One region of the Priestia veravalensis genome, then DNA from elsewhere that is predicted to be linked to it. Evidence: riboswitches for the same ligand, from Rfam matches in the RefSeq annotation. Region 1 holds a riboswitch; each other region holds the start of a gene.
The links. Region 1 has a riboswitch for S-adenosylmethionine ahead of metK (methionine adenosyltransferase). Riboswitches for the same ligand answer to the same signal wherever they lie in the genome.

Region 1 (3,180 bases):
GGAGACGCTGCTCGTCGCTATGCTCTTACGCAATCTTGGGATTCTATTTTTGACCAATTACTGCTTCGCTATGAAGCAGTCACTACTAAATCAAACAATGGGTTAGAATTTGTTCAATAAAAAAAAGTCGCTGTCTCTTTTGAGACAGCGACTTTTCATTATTTAGCTAAAGCTTCAGTTTTTAAAGCTTCTGCTTTATCAGTGAACTCCCAAGGAAGCTCAACATCAGTACGACCAAAGTGACCGTATGCTGCTGTTTGCTTATAAATTGGGCGTCTTAAATCAAGCATTTTAATGATACCAGCTGGACGAAGATCAAAGTTGTTACGTACTACTTCAACTAATACTTCTTCAGTTACTTTACCTGTTCCAAATGTATCAATAGAGATTGAAACTGGCTGAGCTACACCAATGGCATATGCAAGCTGAACTTCACAACGATCAGCTAATCCTGCAGCTACAATATTTTTCGCAACGTAGCGTGCTGCATATGCTGCTGAGCGGTCAACTTTTGTTGCATCTTTACCAGAGAATGCGCCACCACCGTGACGAGCATATCCACCATAAGTATCAACGATAATTTTACGACCTGTTAATCCTGCATCACCTTGAGGACCACCAATTACAAAACGTCCTGTTGGGTTAATGAAGTACTTCGTGTTCTCATCGATTAATTCTTGTGGAACAACTGGATTGATTACATATTCTTTTAAGTTACGTTGAATTTGCTCTAACGTTACTTCTGGATGATGCTGAGTTGAGATAACGATTGTATCAACACGAACTGGTTGATTGTTTTCATCATATTCAACCGTTACTTGCGTTTTACCATCTGGACGAAGGTAAGGTAAAATTTCTTCTTTACGCACTTCTGTTAAGCGACGCGCTAACTTATGAGCTAAAGAAATTGGTAACGGCATTAATTCTTTTGTTTCATTACAAGCGTAGCCAAACATTAAACCTTGGTCACCAGCTCCGATTGCTTCAATTTCTTCATCAGACATTGAACCTTCACGAGCTTCTAACGCTTGGTCTACACCAGCAGCGATATCTGGAGATTGCTCACCGATTGCTGTGATTACTCCACAAGTATCCGCATCAAAACCATATTTTGCACGCGTATAACCAATTTCTTTGATTGTATCACGTACTGTTTTTTGAATATCTACATAAGTAGATGTTGTGATTTCACCACTTACTAATACTAAACCAGTTGTTACGCTTGTTTCACAAGCAACACGAGCATTTGGATCTTCAGCTAAAATAGCATCAAGAATTGAGTCAGAAATTTGGTCACAAATTTTATCTGGATGCCCCTCTGTAACAGATTCTGACGTAAACAGACGACGTTGTGTTGACATCGGTTTTCCTCCTTTAAATATGATACATTGTGATACGGTACTCATTCCCTTATTGTGGTTCATTTACATTTTTTCAATATAAAAAACCTTTCCTTGTATCGAGGAAAGGTATCAAGTTCTGCATAAGCCTTTCACTCTTATCGATCAAGGTTTATTCCCTTGCATCAGGTTAGCACCTTATCACCTCTATGGAAATGGGTGATGGTTGCTGGGTTTCATAGGGCCTGTCCCTCCACCAGCTCGGGATAAGAGAGTATCCGTTCAAGGACATATCATACAGGAAAATGCTCTGTTATGTCAATAACATTCCTATGAAAATCACTTAAGGGTTGTATTTTCCTCCCCTATTATTTACAGAAACCTTTCACTAGTAAGATCATCTCACAAAAACGTTTTATGCTCTCTAAAACAAAAAAATTCGCAACATTTTAACATTTTCATTCGAATAGTATAGACTATTGAAAGTAATGTGTTATACTAATTGTACATTTAAACATCATTTTAAAAAAAGGAAGGTAGTGCACATGAGTACTGTTAATATGTCTATTGAATTAGCCAATCTCCTGGAATCTGAAAAAGTGAATCACCAACTATCTGTTTCTCAATTAGTCGAAAAGATTTTAGAGCGACAAGAAGGCGTATTGACTTCTACAGGTGCTATTCAAGTTGAAACAGGAAAATATACGGGTCGTTCCCCACACGATAAATTCATTGTAAGCGATTCCTTAACATCTCATACTGTTGAATGGGGAGATGTGAATCAACCGTTTTCATCTGAACGATTTGACGCGCTTTATAAAAAAGTATTAGAACATTTAAAAGAACAAAATGAGCTATTTGTGTTTAACGGCTATGCGGGCGCCGATGATAAATATCAGCTTCCAATCCAAGTCGTAAATGAATACGCATGGCATAATTTGTTTGCTCACCAACTATTTATTCGTCCAGAAGACACGAAGCTAAAAAGTGATGCTGAATCATTCTCAATTGTATCTGCTCCTACTTTTAAAGCTGTTCCAGACATTGATGGGACAAATTCAGAGACATTTATTATTATTTCATTTGAACGAAGAGTTGTTTTAATTGGTGGAACGGAATATGCAGGTGAAATGAAAAAATCTATTTTCTCAGTAATGAATTTCCTACTTCCTCAAAATAATATACTTCCTATGCACTGCTCAGCTAATGTTGGCAAAGAAGGTGATGTTGCACTATTCTTTGGACTATCTGGCACCGGAAAAACAACATTATCAGCTGACGCTACCAGAAGACTAATTGGTGACGATGAGCACGGTTGGTCTAGTACAGGCGTATTTAACATTGAAGGCGGTTGTTATGCAAAATGCATTCAACTATCAAAAGAAAAAGAGCCTCAAATTTTTAATGCCATTCGATTTGGAACAGTTTTAGAAAATGTTGTGATTAACTCGAATACTAGAATTGCAGACTATAATGATAATAGCTTAACAGAAAACACTCGTGCTGCTTATCCAATTCAAGCAATTGATAACACAATCTTACCGAGCGTTGCAGGACATCCTACGGCAATTGTTTTCTTAACAGCAGACGCATTTGGAGTTTTACCTCCAATTAGCAAACTAACAAAAGAACAAGCAATGTATCATTTCTTAAGTGGGTATACAAGTAAACTTGCGGGAACAGAGCGCGGAATTACTGCGCCACAGGCGACGTTCTCTACTTGTTTTGGTGAACCATTCTTACCTCTTCCACCTACAGCCTATGCTAAAATGCTAGGTAAAAAAATTGATGAGCATAACGTAAATGTTTATCTTGTGAATACGGGATGGACTGGTGGAGA
Region 2 (3,180 bases), on a different contig from region 1:
CTTAGTATATCCATAATTTGTCTTCATGGACCTATAACAAAAAGGGCACTCTATTTAGTAAACAAGCTAAAGGGGTGTCTTTTTATGTTCGAACATAAAAAAGTTGACATAACGGATCGAATTACAGCAAAATTTCATGAAAATGGTATGCAATTGTATGTAGATAAACAATCAATTGGCCATGTGAATTATGGTGCAACGGGTAATCAATATAATTTAGAGTCAGGTTACACGCAAGAAAATAACAAGATTTATCAGTATGCTGACGTCCAGGCTGGAGCTACACAAAAGTATACGGACTGCGATTCAGAAGAGGGTTGGTGCTAAATTTAGCATGAAACCTCTGAGTGCAAGACTGATGGCGCCAACCACATAAGGTTTGGCGCCATCAGTCTAAGATGATCGAAAATAGTCTATTTTTTCAATAAAAAACAATTCATATATGTTCTTTTTACAGCAAAATCTTTTAAAAAACAGGGGAACTGTGTTACATTAACGAATATTGTATAGCATAAAGGAATAACGTTACTATACAACTGATAATCATAGGTGATGACGATGCGTTTAATAGAAATTGAAAAAGTAATTATTGTAGAAGGTAAGTCTGACAAAAAGCGAATCGAAAGTATTATTAATGAACCGATTGAGATTATTTGTACAAATGGAACCATCAGCTTGTCAAAGCTAGATGAGATTATCGATTCCACGTATGATAAAGATGTGTATATCTTGGTTGACTCAGATGATTCCGGCAATAAATTACGGAAACAGTTTAAAAAAGAACTTCCGGAAGCGGAGCACCTTTATATCGATAAAATGTATCGTGAGGTAGCGGCGGCCCCAAGAAATCATATTGCTACGGTACTTTTAAGTGCTAATATAGATGTTAACGCAGAATTTTTAATATAGAAGGATGAGTAACATGGAAGAGTGGACAGAGGAACAGCTAGACGAAAAGCTAAATAAAGACGAGCGTACGGTTATTTTTTTCCATACACCCCTTTGTGGAACGTGCCAACTAGCTAAAAAAATGTTAACAGTAGTAGAAGCGATTATTCCAGACTTAACAATCGGAATGAGTAATTTAAACTATATGCCTGCTAAAGCGTCTTTGCTCGAAATTGAAAGTGTTCCATGCCTAATTGAATATAGAAATGGCGAAGTGAAGCAGAAGCTGTATGCTTTTCACTCTGTTGAATATGTAATGGAACGTCTTAGTTAAACAAACATTTGTTTAAGGGTGTGCATGGGATTATTATCCTATGCGCATTTTTTGTTGACACCCTTTCTGACACATGCTAGAATCACAAACATAAATAAATGAATATTTGATGAAAACAAAATAATTTCAATAATTTGTCGTTAACTCTTATCAAGAGAGGTGGAGGGACTGTGCCCTATGAAACCCGGCAACCGTCAGACTAACTGAAATGGTGCCAATTCCTGCAAAGCATAAGCTTTGAAAGATGAGAGAAAGGATTTTATCAAAAACCTTTCTGCTCACGTGTAGAAAGGTTTTTTTATTTTCTAAAAGCAAGGACACACTAAGCAGACAGAGCAAGTCAACAAAGAAGGTGAAGAAGATGATTACGTTACAAGATGTAACGAAAATATATGATGCTAAAAGTGGGAAAGTCACGGCCGTTGATCAGGTTAATTTATCAGTGGCAAAAGGTGAAATCTTCGGCATCATTGGATATAGTGGAGCAGGGAAAAGCTCTCTTATTCGCTTATTAAATGGTTTAGAAACACCTACTTCTGGAACAGTAGAAGTAGCAGGAAATCAAATTGGGAAAATTAAAGGTGCTAAGCTTAGACAAGCTCGCCAAGAAATTAGCATGATTTTTCAGCATTTTAATTTACTTTGGTCTCGTACCGTGCAAGAAAACATTGCGTTTCCACTTGAAATTGCCGGTGTTCCAAAAAACAAACGAGCAGAACGTGTAAACGAGCTCATTAAACTAGTTGGATTAGAAGGTAGAGAAAATGCCTACCCATCTCAGCTGAGCGGCGGGCAAAAACAGCGTGTAGGAATTGCAAGAGCGTTAGCTAATAACCCAAAAGTCTTATTATGTGACGAAGCAACATCGGCACTTGATCCACAAACAACAGATTCGATCTTGGATTTGCTAGTTGATATTAATGAAAAGCTAGGTTTAACGATTGTCTTAATCACGCATGAAATGCACGTAATCCGTAAAATTTGTCATCGTGTAGCTGTGATGGAAAATGGAAAAGTAGTCGAACAAGGAGAAGTACTTGAAGTATTCCGTAAACCACAGCAAAATATTACAAAGCGATTTGTACAGCAAATTTCAGAGCCAGAAGAAACGTTTGAGACAGTGGAGCAGGTGAAGGAACTTTATCCAAGCGGTCGAATTGTTCAGCTCACATTTGTAGGTGGAAAAGCGGAGCAACCGCTCATTACGAGCATTTTAAAAGCATTTGATGTCACGATTAACATCTTACAAGGGAAAGTTTCTTATACACAAACGGGCTCTTATGGAACCTTATTTATTCATTTAGATGGTGAAGAAGCAGAGGTTAATAAAGTAATTGAGTACATCCGTGAACAACAGGTAGAAATTGAGGTGATGACGGATGCTAACTGAATTATTCCCAAACGTAACGTATGATAAATTTAGTGCAGCAACGATTGAAACACTTTATATGACAAGTATCTCAGTTGTTGCCACGTTTATATTAGGAATTGTGCTAGGCTTACTTCTATTTTTAACAGGCAAAGGTCAGCTTTGGGAAAACCGCTTCGTTAATATTATTATAGGAGCTTTTGTAAACATCTTTCGATCCATTCCATTTATCATCTTACTAATTTTGCTCATTCCGTTTACAAAAGCAATTGTGGGAACAATGCTAGGAGCAGAAGCAGCTTTGCCAGCTCTTATTGTTGGAGCCGCACCATTTTACGCGCGTATGGTTGAAATCGGCCTTCGCGAAATTGATAAAGGTGTGATTGAAGCAGCAAAATCGATGGGAGCGAAAACAAGCACAATTATCTTTAAAGTGCTGCTTCCAGAATCAATGCCTGCTTTAATTTCTGGTTTGACGGTTACAGCAATCGCACTCATTGGCTATACAGCAATGGCTGGAGCGGTTGGAGCTGGTGGTTTAGGAAACTTAGCATATTTAGAAGGCTTCCAGCGAAATAATAGTGATGTA
Region 3 (3,180 bases), on a different contig from region 1:
ATATTGAACTCGACTATTCACCCAAAGAAATAACACCTAGCTCTTAACTAAGAAAAGACTTTAGCTTTTTTGGCTAAAGTCTTTTCTTATCGCTTGAAATACCTGGACGATTTCATCATAAAACACCATAGTACCTAAACCGATAACCAACAGTATAGTTGAATTGAAAGCACACCCACATCTAAAAAGACGCTCCTCACTATTAAGATGAGGCCAACAACGAAACCGCGATCAGAAGGAGCTTTTAAATCATCAGCTTCTTTCTCTTCTTCATATAGTTCGCTCTCTGATTTATCTTCAGCTACTTGTTCAGTGCTTGACTGTTTTTTCAAAAGCTCATCTAACGTCACATTATAAAATTCAACTTGCTCAATGTATACTGCTTCCTCTTTATCATCTAAGAATTTCACCGTGTACTTATTGTAATATTTTCAATTCTCTTTTCCGATTTTAAGTTATTATCTCCATCAAATTCTACCACTCCAAATTTATGATCGATTGTTTCATAAAAAGCTAATAAAGAGTTTGCAACAGGTTGTGGAGTTGTTTGTAACAGAACGTCTAATCCTTCTAATTCTTTATATTTACTAAACTCCCTCACTAATTGTTCCCGTGAATTGCTACATGCTGATAAACATAGTAAGAAAAGTGCTAACACCGCTATAAAAAGCTCGTTCATATAATTCCCCCTCCTTTTTAATTCTACATCCATTACAATTAATTTCCTATATATCCATAACATAAAAATTACCATTTTCGTCAATTTTATTGCTTTGGAAATAAAATTGACGAAAATAGCACATTCTCAAATTAAAAAGTAAATACCATAAGATTTCATTACGTGAAGGGGGAAATGGCGAAAGTTTAGCAATCTTTAATAAAATAACCCTTAAGCTTATAATGCTTTTCTGACTCAATATAAGCTCTTTTTCTCTTTTACAATACATTTACGTTTACGACGAATAAAAGCCCAGAAGCAATCTTCTAGGCTTTTATTCGTCGTCCTCTAAGAAGTCTAGTACGCGATCAATAAATTGTTCGCTACCTTCGTCATTTCCATGTTCAATTAACAGCTCCATGTTCAGCCTCCTTTTAAAATTGTTAGAATATTCTTGTTTTATACCTTACCACAATTCCAACCAAGTTGTAACGGTTATTTTGTGTAAAAATTTCGACAAATATCATCTCTTTTCAACGAAAAAAGAAAAGAGAGAAGATAAGCATCTTATCATGATTATAGACAAGACTGCAATTGATATGAATACAACCTTAAGCGTATGTACCTTTCAGCCATCCAACTCGCTTTAATTTTGCTATACAAGCTTCTTTTAAACCTTCTTCTGTGTAGCCCTCAATAACTTTGCAGTCAATTCCAATGGCATACGTATCCCTTCCGCTCTTTACTACAATTTCGTAAAACGTCTCAAGCTTTCTACAGGTAAAATCATTAATCTCCTTCAATTGATTTAATACATCGTTTAACACTTCTTCATGATTCTTTATAATCGTTTGTGTCATCCGTATCTCTCCTTCTAATAAAATCAAAAAAGCTCATTTTGCTTTAGATGCAAAATGAGCTTTCACCCGTCTTATCACCCAAAGCTAATGCTTTGCTGGTAGGAGCACCTTACGTTGGTAGGTTGCTGTGGAGTCATAGAGCCAGATCTCTCGTCCACTCGTGATAACTTTTTAAATTAGATTTCATTATACCAAATATCTCCTATTTAGCAAGAGTATTTTTTAAATTTTTCTTTTTTTCAGTTTTGTCACTCTTTTTAACCTATGCATAGTAAAGCGAGAATATTTTCCTTTCTTTACGTAAAAACTAACAAAAAAAACGTAATGTAATTCTTTAATTAAATCCTTGGATAATTTTCTGATTATTCTTTCATTTGACCAAACTCTACCTTTGCTTATAAAATGAAGATTTGTAGAAAGGAGCACGAAAAACTATATGTATACGTATCAAATTGGCAATCAAACAATTGACTACAAAATTAAAGTCGTTCCAAATAAAACCGATATTACGGTCCAAATTTGTGACAATGAAGGGGTAACCGTAATTATCCCACGAGGCTTAAACGAGCACAACGTTCGCTCTGTTATTTCTCGTAAAGCGACTTGGATTTTAAAACAACTTAACGGTGGTAATCAACCAACCGAAGCAAAAAAACCAGCTGCTAAAAAAGCCGAAAAAGCAAAAACTGAGAACAAAACGCCAGCTGCACCTAAAGCAAAGACGTCATCTTTTGAAAACGATGACAAATTTTCGTATTTAGGTCGTCAGTACCGCTTAAACATCATTCGTGATAATGTGGAGCAACCTGAGATGACGTTCCGTGCTAAATTTATCGCAACAGTGCCATCATCCTGGTCTGAACAAGAAACAAACGAGGGAATTCAAAACCTTTTAACAGAATGGTACCAAGGACGAGCAAATGAAAAATTCAGCGAAGCACTAAAAACAGTGAAAAAACAAGCAGCAGATGCACCTGACTCTGTAGCGTGGAAGGAACTGCAAGATACATATGCAACGATGGAAAACGGTGAGCTAGTATTGAACTGGCGTCTACTTCTAGCACCATTAACAACAATTGAATATGTGATTGCTTCACAATTTACAGATGCAGACTCATTATTTGAAGATGCAGCAGAGCGTAAACAATGGTTAGAAGAAAATAGCTTACAAGCATTCTAATCAGCTAACAGCAAAACACCCATCCTAAACTACACAAAGGACGGGTGTTTTTGCATATTGTGTTTTGTTAAAACTTAATTATAATAAAAAATGTTTATAGTTGAATAATATAGGTTAAGTATATGTAAAGGTAGTATAAAATTTAATTTTGCTCCTTTATCTATCTTCAGAAAGGATGTGCACCTAATGAAAGGACAAAGCTTTTTCATTTTAGGTCTTATTTTCGCTCTTATTATTGCTATCTTAGCTGTCATCAACAATGAGCCAGTTCAATTTAACTATGTCTTTGGCTCACAAGACTGGCCACTTATTTTAATTATTTTAACATCGGCTGTATTCGGTGGTGTCGTCGCTGCTTCACTAAGCTTTGTTAAAATCACTCAGCTTAAAAGTAAAAACAAGCAACAAACAAAACGAATTGCCGAACTAGAAACGCAACTAGCCACTCACTCAGAACCACAAGCTGATCTAGAAAAACCTTT
Region 4 (3,180 bases), on a different contig from region 1:
TAGCTAAAACAACTAATGCTAATCCAATATATACAACTGCCATTACTACTACAATTAACTCTGATGCTTTGGCTACTCGTTTAATACCACCAAAAATGAGAACACCTACAATGGCTGTAACAACAACACCAACAATGAAGCGATTAACGCCAAAAGCTTCTTCAAAAGCAAGTGAAATAGTATTAGCTTGTACAGAGTTAAATACTAATCCGAATGAGATTGTAATTAAGATGGAAAATAAAACACCCATCCAGCGTTTGTTTAAACCTTTTTCCATGTAGTAAGCAGGACCACCACGAAAACCGTCTTTGTCTTTTACTTTATATACTTGAGCAAGGGTGCTTTCAATAAAAGCTGATGCTGATCCAACTAAAGCAACAACCCACATCCAAAACACTGCTCCAGGGCCCCCAAGAGCAATTGCAGAAGCAACACCAGCAAGGTTCCCAGTACCTACACGAGCTGCTGTACTAATAGCAAAAGCTTGAAAGGAGGTAATTCCTTTTTTATCGCTTCCGTCTGTTTTAGCGCCTTCACCTAACAAGCGAACCATTTCTTTGAACTGACTAAACTGAACGAATTTTGTACGAATTGTAAAATATAATCCAACTAATAAAAGAAGCGCAATTAATATATAAGTCCATAAAAAATTATTGGCTTCATCCACAAAGCTGCTGAATAGAGTCGATATGGTTTCCATCCTAAAAGTTCTCTCCCTTAATTAACGATTAACCTTAGCTGTTCATAAAAAGAGTCATTTTAATGATGCTTTTTTAAAATGTGTAAGGTTTTCTGACATTAGTGATTATAGCGCGTTAGATGTATAAAAGGCAACCTGTAATAAGTTTTTTTTATCGTGTAATCTCTTTTTTTATAACTATAAGATATGATGTCAGACAGTTGTAGTCGCTTACAGGATGTTTTTGCTGGAATGGATTGGATATAAGCTACCTTCTAAAGCAAAAGATATTCGACCGCTTTCTTCTGATACAACTAAAATAAGTGCGTCGCACTGTTCAGACATACCAAGAGCTGCACGGTGGCGTGTTCCAAGCTTCTTTTGCAGTACTTTTGTGGACAGTGGTAAAACATTAGCAGCCGAAATAATTTGATTGTTTCTAATCACAATGGCACCATCATGTAATGGATTTCCAGGATAAAAAACTGTTTCAACGAGCGTAGACGTAACTGGAGCGTGAATAGGAATTCCTTTTTGAATTAAGTGCTCCACTGAGTCATTTCTCTCAATAACCATTAAAGCTCCATGATGTTTCTCAGATAAACTATGTATCGCGAGTGAAAGAGCTGCGTATTCGTGGGTGTAAGGAGACAAGTAATGTCTTAAATAATAGGATGCAGCTGTGGACTGTACGCTTTGAAATAATTTTCTTAAGTCTTCAAAATCACATAAAACACAGTGGTCACTGCTTTCTAGATGTTGCTGAATTTTGGTTGCTTCCGCTGCTATTTGACTTAAATGATTGTGTAAACTTTGTTTAATTACATCATCTAATTGAAAAGAGTGACTTTCCATCATTGAACATAGCTCCAATCTAAAATAATTATTATGTTTTAATGTGTACGAAAGACATAAATCTATACTATAACGGTGTGAATTAAGAGTGACGCCCAAAAAAATTGCTCATATAATGAAAAAATAATAGATATTTCTGTTAATTTAAAGTATAGTTTTCTTATCGGATAAATTATTTTTGCTGTTGACAAATATTCTAAATATGCTAAAATTTTTAAAAAATACTTATCCAGAGTGGTGGAGGGAACTGGCCCTTTGAAACCCAGCAACCTGCATGTTGTGCAAGGTGCTAACTCCAACAAAATGATTTTCATTTTGAAAGATAAGGTGAATTTGTTGCCTAATCAGTCTTTCAGATGTGGAAGACTTTTTATTTTTCATGAAAAAACAGAAGCCTGTTGAATATATTGTTAACAAATAAGGAGGGACTGTGATGGCACAAAACTCTGACTTAAATTCTGTTTTTGCAAGCGTAGAAAAAATGTTAAGCGACATGAAGTTTGGCTCAATCACGCTTGTGGTTCAAGATGGGAAAGTAGTTCAACTCGAGAAAAATGAAAAAATAAGAATTAAATAAATAGCTGACTAGACAAACTAGAGGCGGTTTTATCCTTCATTATGGGGGTAAAACCGTCTTTTTTGATTGGATAACAAAGTATTGGAGTGAAAATCATGAGTGTATATACGTATGAAAATTGGCCAAATCAATTTCCGACTTTTGATGAGCAAGATGAAACAAAGGGAGCTTTAAAGGCATTAGAGTGGGCATATAACCATTATGGTGATTCTCTTATTTACGCATCTAGCTTTGGAATTGAAGGAATTGTATTAATTGATTTAATTTCAAAAGTGAAAAAAGATGCTCACATTGTTTTTTTAGACACAGGTGTTCATTTTAAAGAGACGTACGAAGTCATTGAAGCAATTAAAGAGAGGTTTCCAGATTTACGTATCCAAATGAAAAAGCCTAACCTATCGCTAAAAGAGCAAGCTGAAAAGCATGGAGATGAACTTTGGAAAACTGAGCCTAACCTATGCTGTCAAATTCGCAAGATTATTCCTTTAAAAGAATCACTTGCTCCGTATGATGCTTGGATTTCAGGGTTAAGAAGAGAACAATCTGAATCAAGAAGTAAAACAGAGTTTTTTAATAAGGACGAGAAATTCAAAAAGATTAAAGTTTGCCCATTAATTCATTGGTCTTGGAAAGAAATTTGGCGATATGTATATAAGCATAACTTGCCGTATAACAAACTTCACGATCAAGGGTATCCAAGCATTGGATGTGAGCCCTGTACGCTACCTGCCTATAACATGGAAGATTTACGATCTGGAAGATGGGCAGGTACTAAGAAAGTGGAATGTGGCTTACATGAATCTTAAATGAAAGAGCTGAAAATTTATGCTTGTTTACATTGCTTTTGCAATCGCCCTCTTTTTTGCGATGAATATTGGCGCAAGTGGTGCAGCTGCTGCTATGGGAGTCTCTTACGGTTCAGGTGCCATTAAGCATCGCAAAGTGGCATTAGTTATATGTGCACTAGGTATTTTACTAGGTGCTGTTATCGGTGGAGGAGAAGTTGTTAAAACCATTGGTTCTGGTATTATCCCAGAAAGTATTCTAACGGTGGAGCTAGTTATCATTA

Region 2: it holds a riboswitch for S-adenosylmethionine, as region 1 does, so the genes downstream of both, AS180_RS12250 (methionine ABC transporter ATP-binding protein) here and metK (methionine adenosyltransferase) in region 1, are expected to answer to the same signal.
Region 3: it holds a riboswitch for S-adenosylmethionine, as region 1 does, so the genes downstream of both, AS180_RS09440 (hypothetical protein) here and metK (methionine adenosyltransferase) in region 1, are expected to answer to the same signal.
Region 4: it holds a riboswitch for S-adenosylmethionine, as region 1 does, so the genes downstream of both, AS180_RS21725 (YezD family protein) here and metK (methionine adenosyltransferase) in region 1, are expected to answer to the same signal.

The regions. Positions count from the first base shown of each region.
Region 1 covers NZ_KQ758716.1:623-3,802, reverse strand. Annotated here, with positions in the region: gene AS180_RS19820 (glycosyltransferase family 4 protein) at 1-120, shown strand, start outside; gene metK (methionine adenosyltransferase) at 159-1,361, opposite strand; SAM riboswitch class I at 1,496-1,613, opposite strand; gene pckA (phosphoenolpyruvate carboxykinase (ATP)) at 1,886-3,180, shown strand, end outside.
Region 2 covers NZ_KQ758655.1:13,403-16,582, forward strand. Annotated here, with positions in the region: gene AS180_RS12235 (YusG family protein) at 85-327, shown strand; gene AS180_RS12240 (toprim domain-containing protein) at 559-909, shown strand; gene AS180_RS12245 (thioredoxin family protein) at 923-1,222, shown strand; SAM riboswitch class I at 1,367-1,473, shown strand; gene AS180_RS12250 (methionine ABC transporter ATP-binding protein) at 1,584-2,612, shown strand; gene AS180_RS12255 (methionine ABC transporter permease) at 2,602-3,180, shown strand, end outside.
Region 3 covers NZ_KQ758644.1:23,015-26,194, forward strand. Annotated here, with positions in the region: gene AS180_RS09425 (MFS transporter) at 1-47, shown strand, start outside; gene AS180_RS09430 (hypothetical protein) at 135-410, opposite strand; gene AS180_RS09435 (hypothetical protein) at 407-679, opposite strand; gene AS180_RS09440 (hypothetical protein) at 1,270-1,518, opposite strand; SAM riboswitch class I at 1,587-1,688, opposite strand; gene AS180_RS09445 (M48 family metallopeptidase) at 1,955-2,698, shown strand; gene AS180_RS09450 (LapA family protein) at 2,885-3,180, shown strand, end outside.
Region 4 covers NZ_KQ758660.1:28,919-32,098, forward strand. Annotated here, with positions in the region: gene AS180_RS13490 (alanine/glycine:cation symporter family protein) at 1-700, opposite strand, end outside; gene cdaS (sporulation-specific diadenylate cyclase CdaS) at 911-1,534, opposite strand; SAM riboswitch class I at 1,757-1,863, shown strand; gene AS180_RS21725 (YezD family protein) at 1,968-2,111, shown strand; gene AS180_RS13500 (phosphoadenylyl-sulfate reductase) at 2,207-2,917, shown strand; gene AS180_RS13505 (inorganic phosphate transporter) at 2,937-3,180, shown strand, end outside.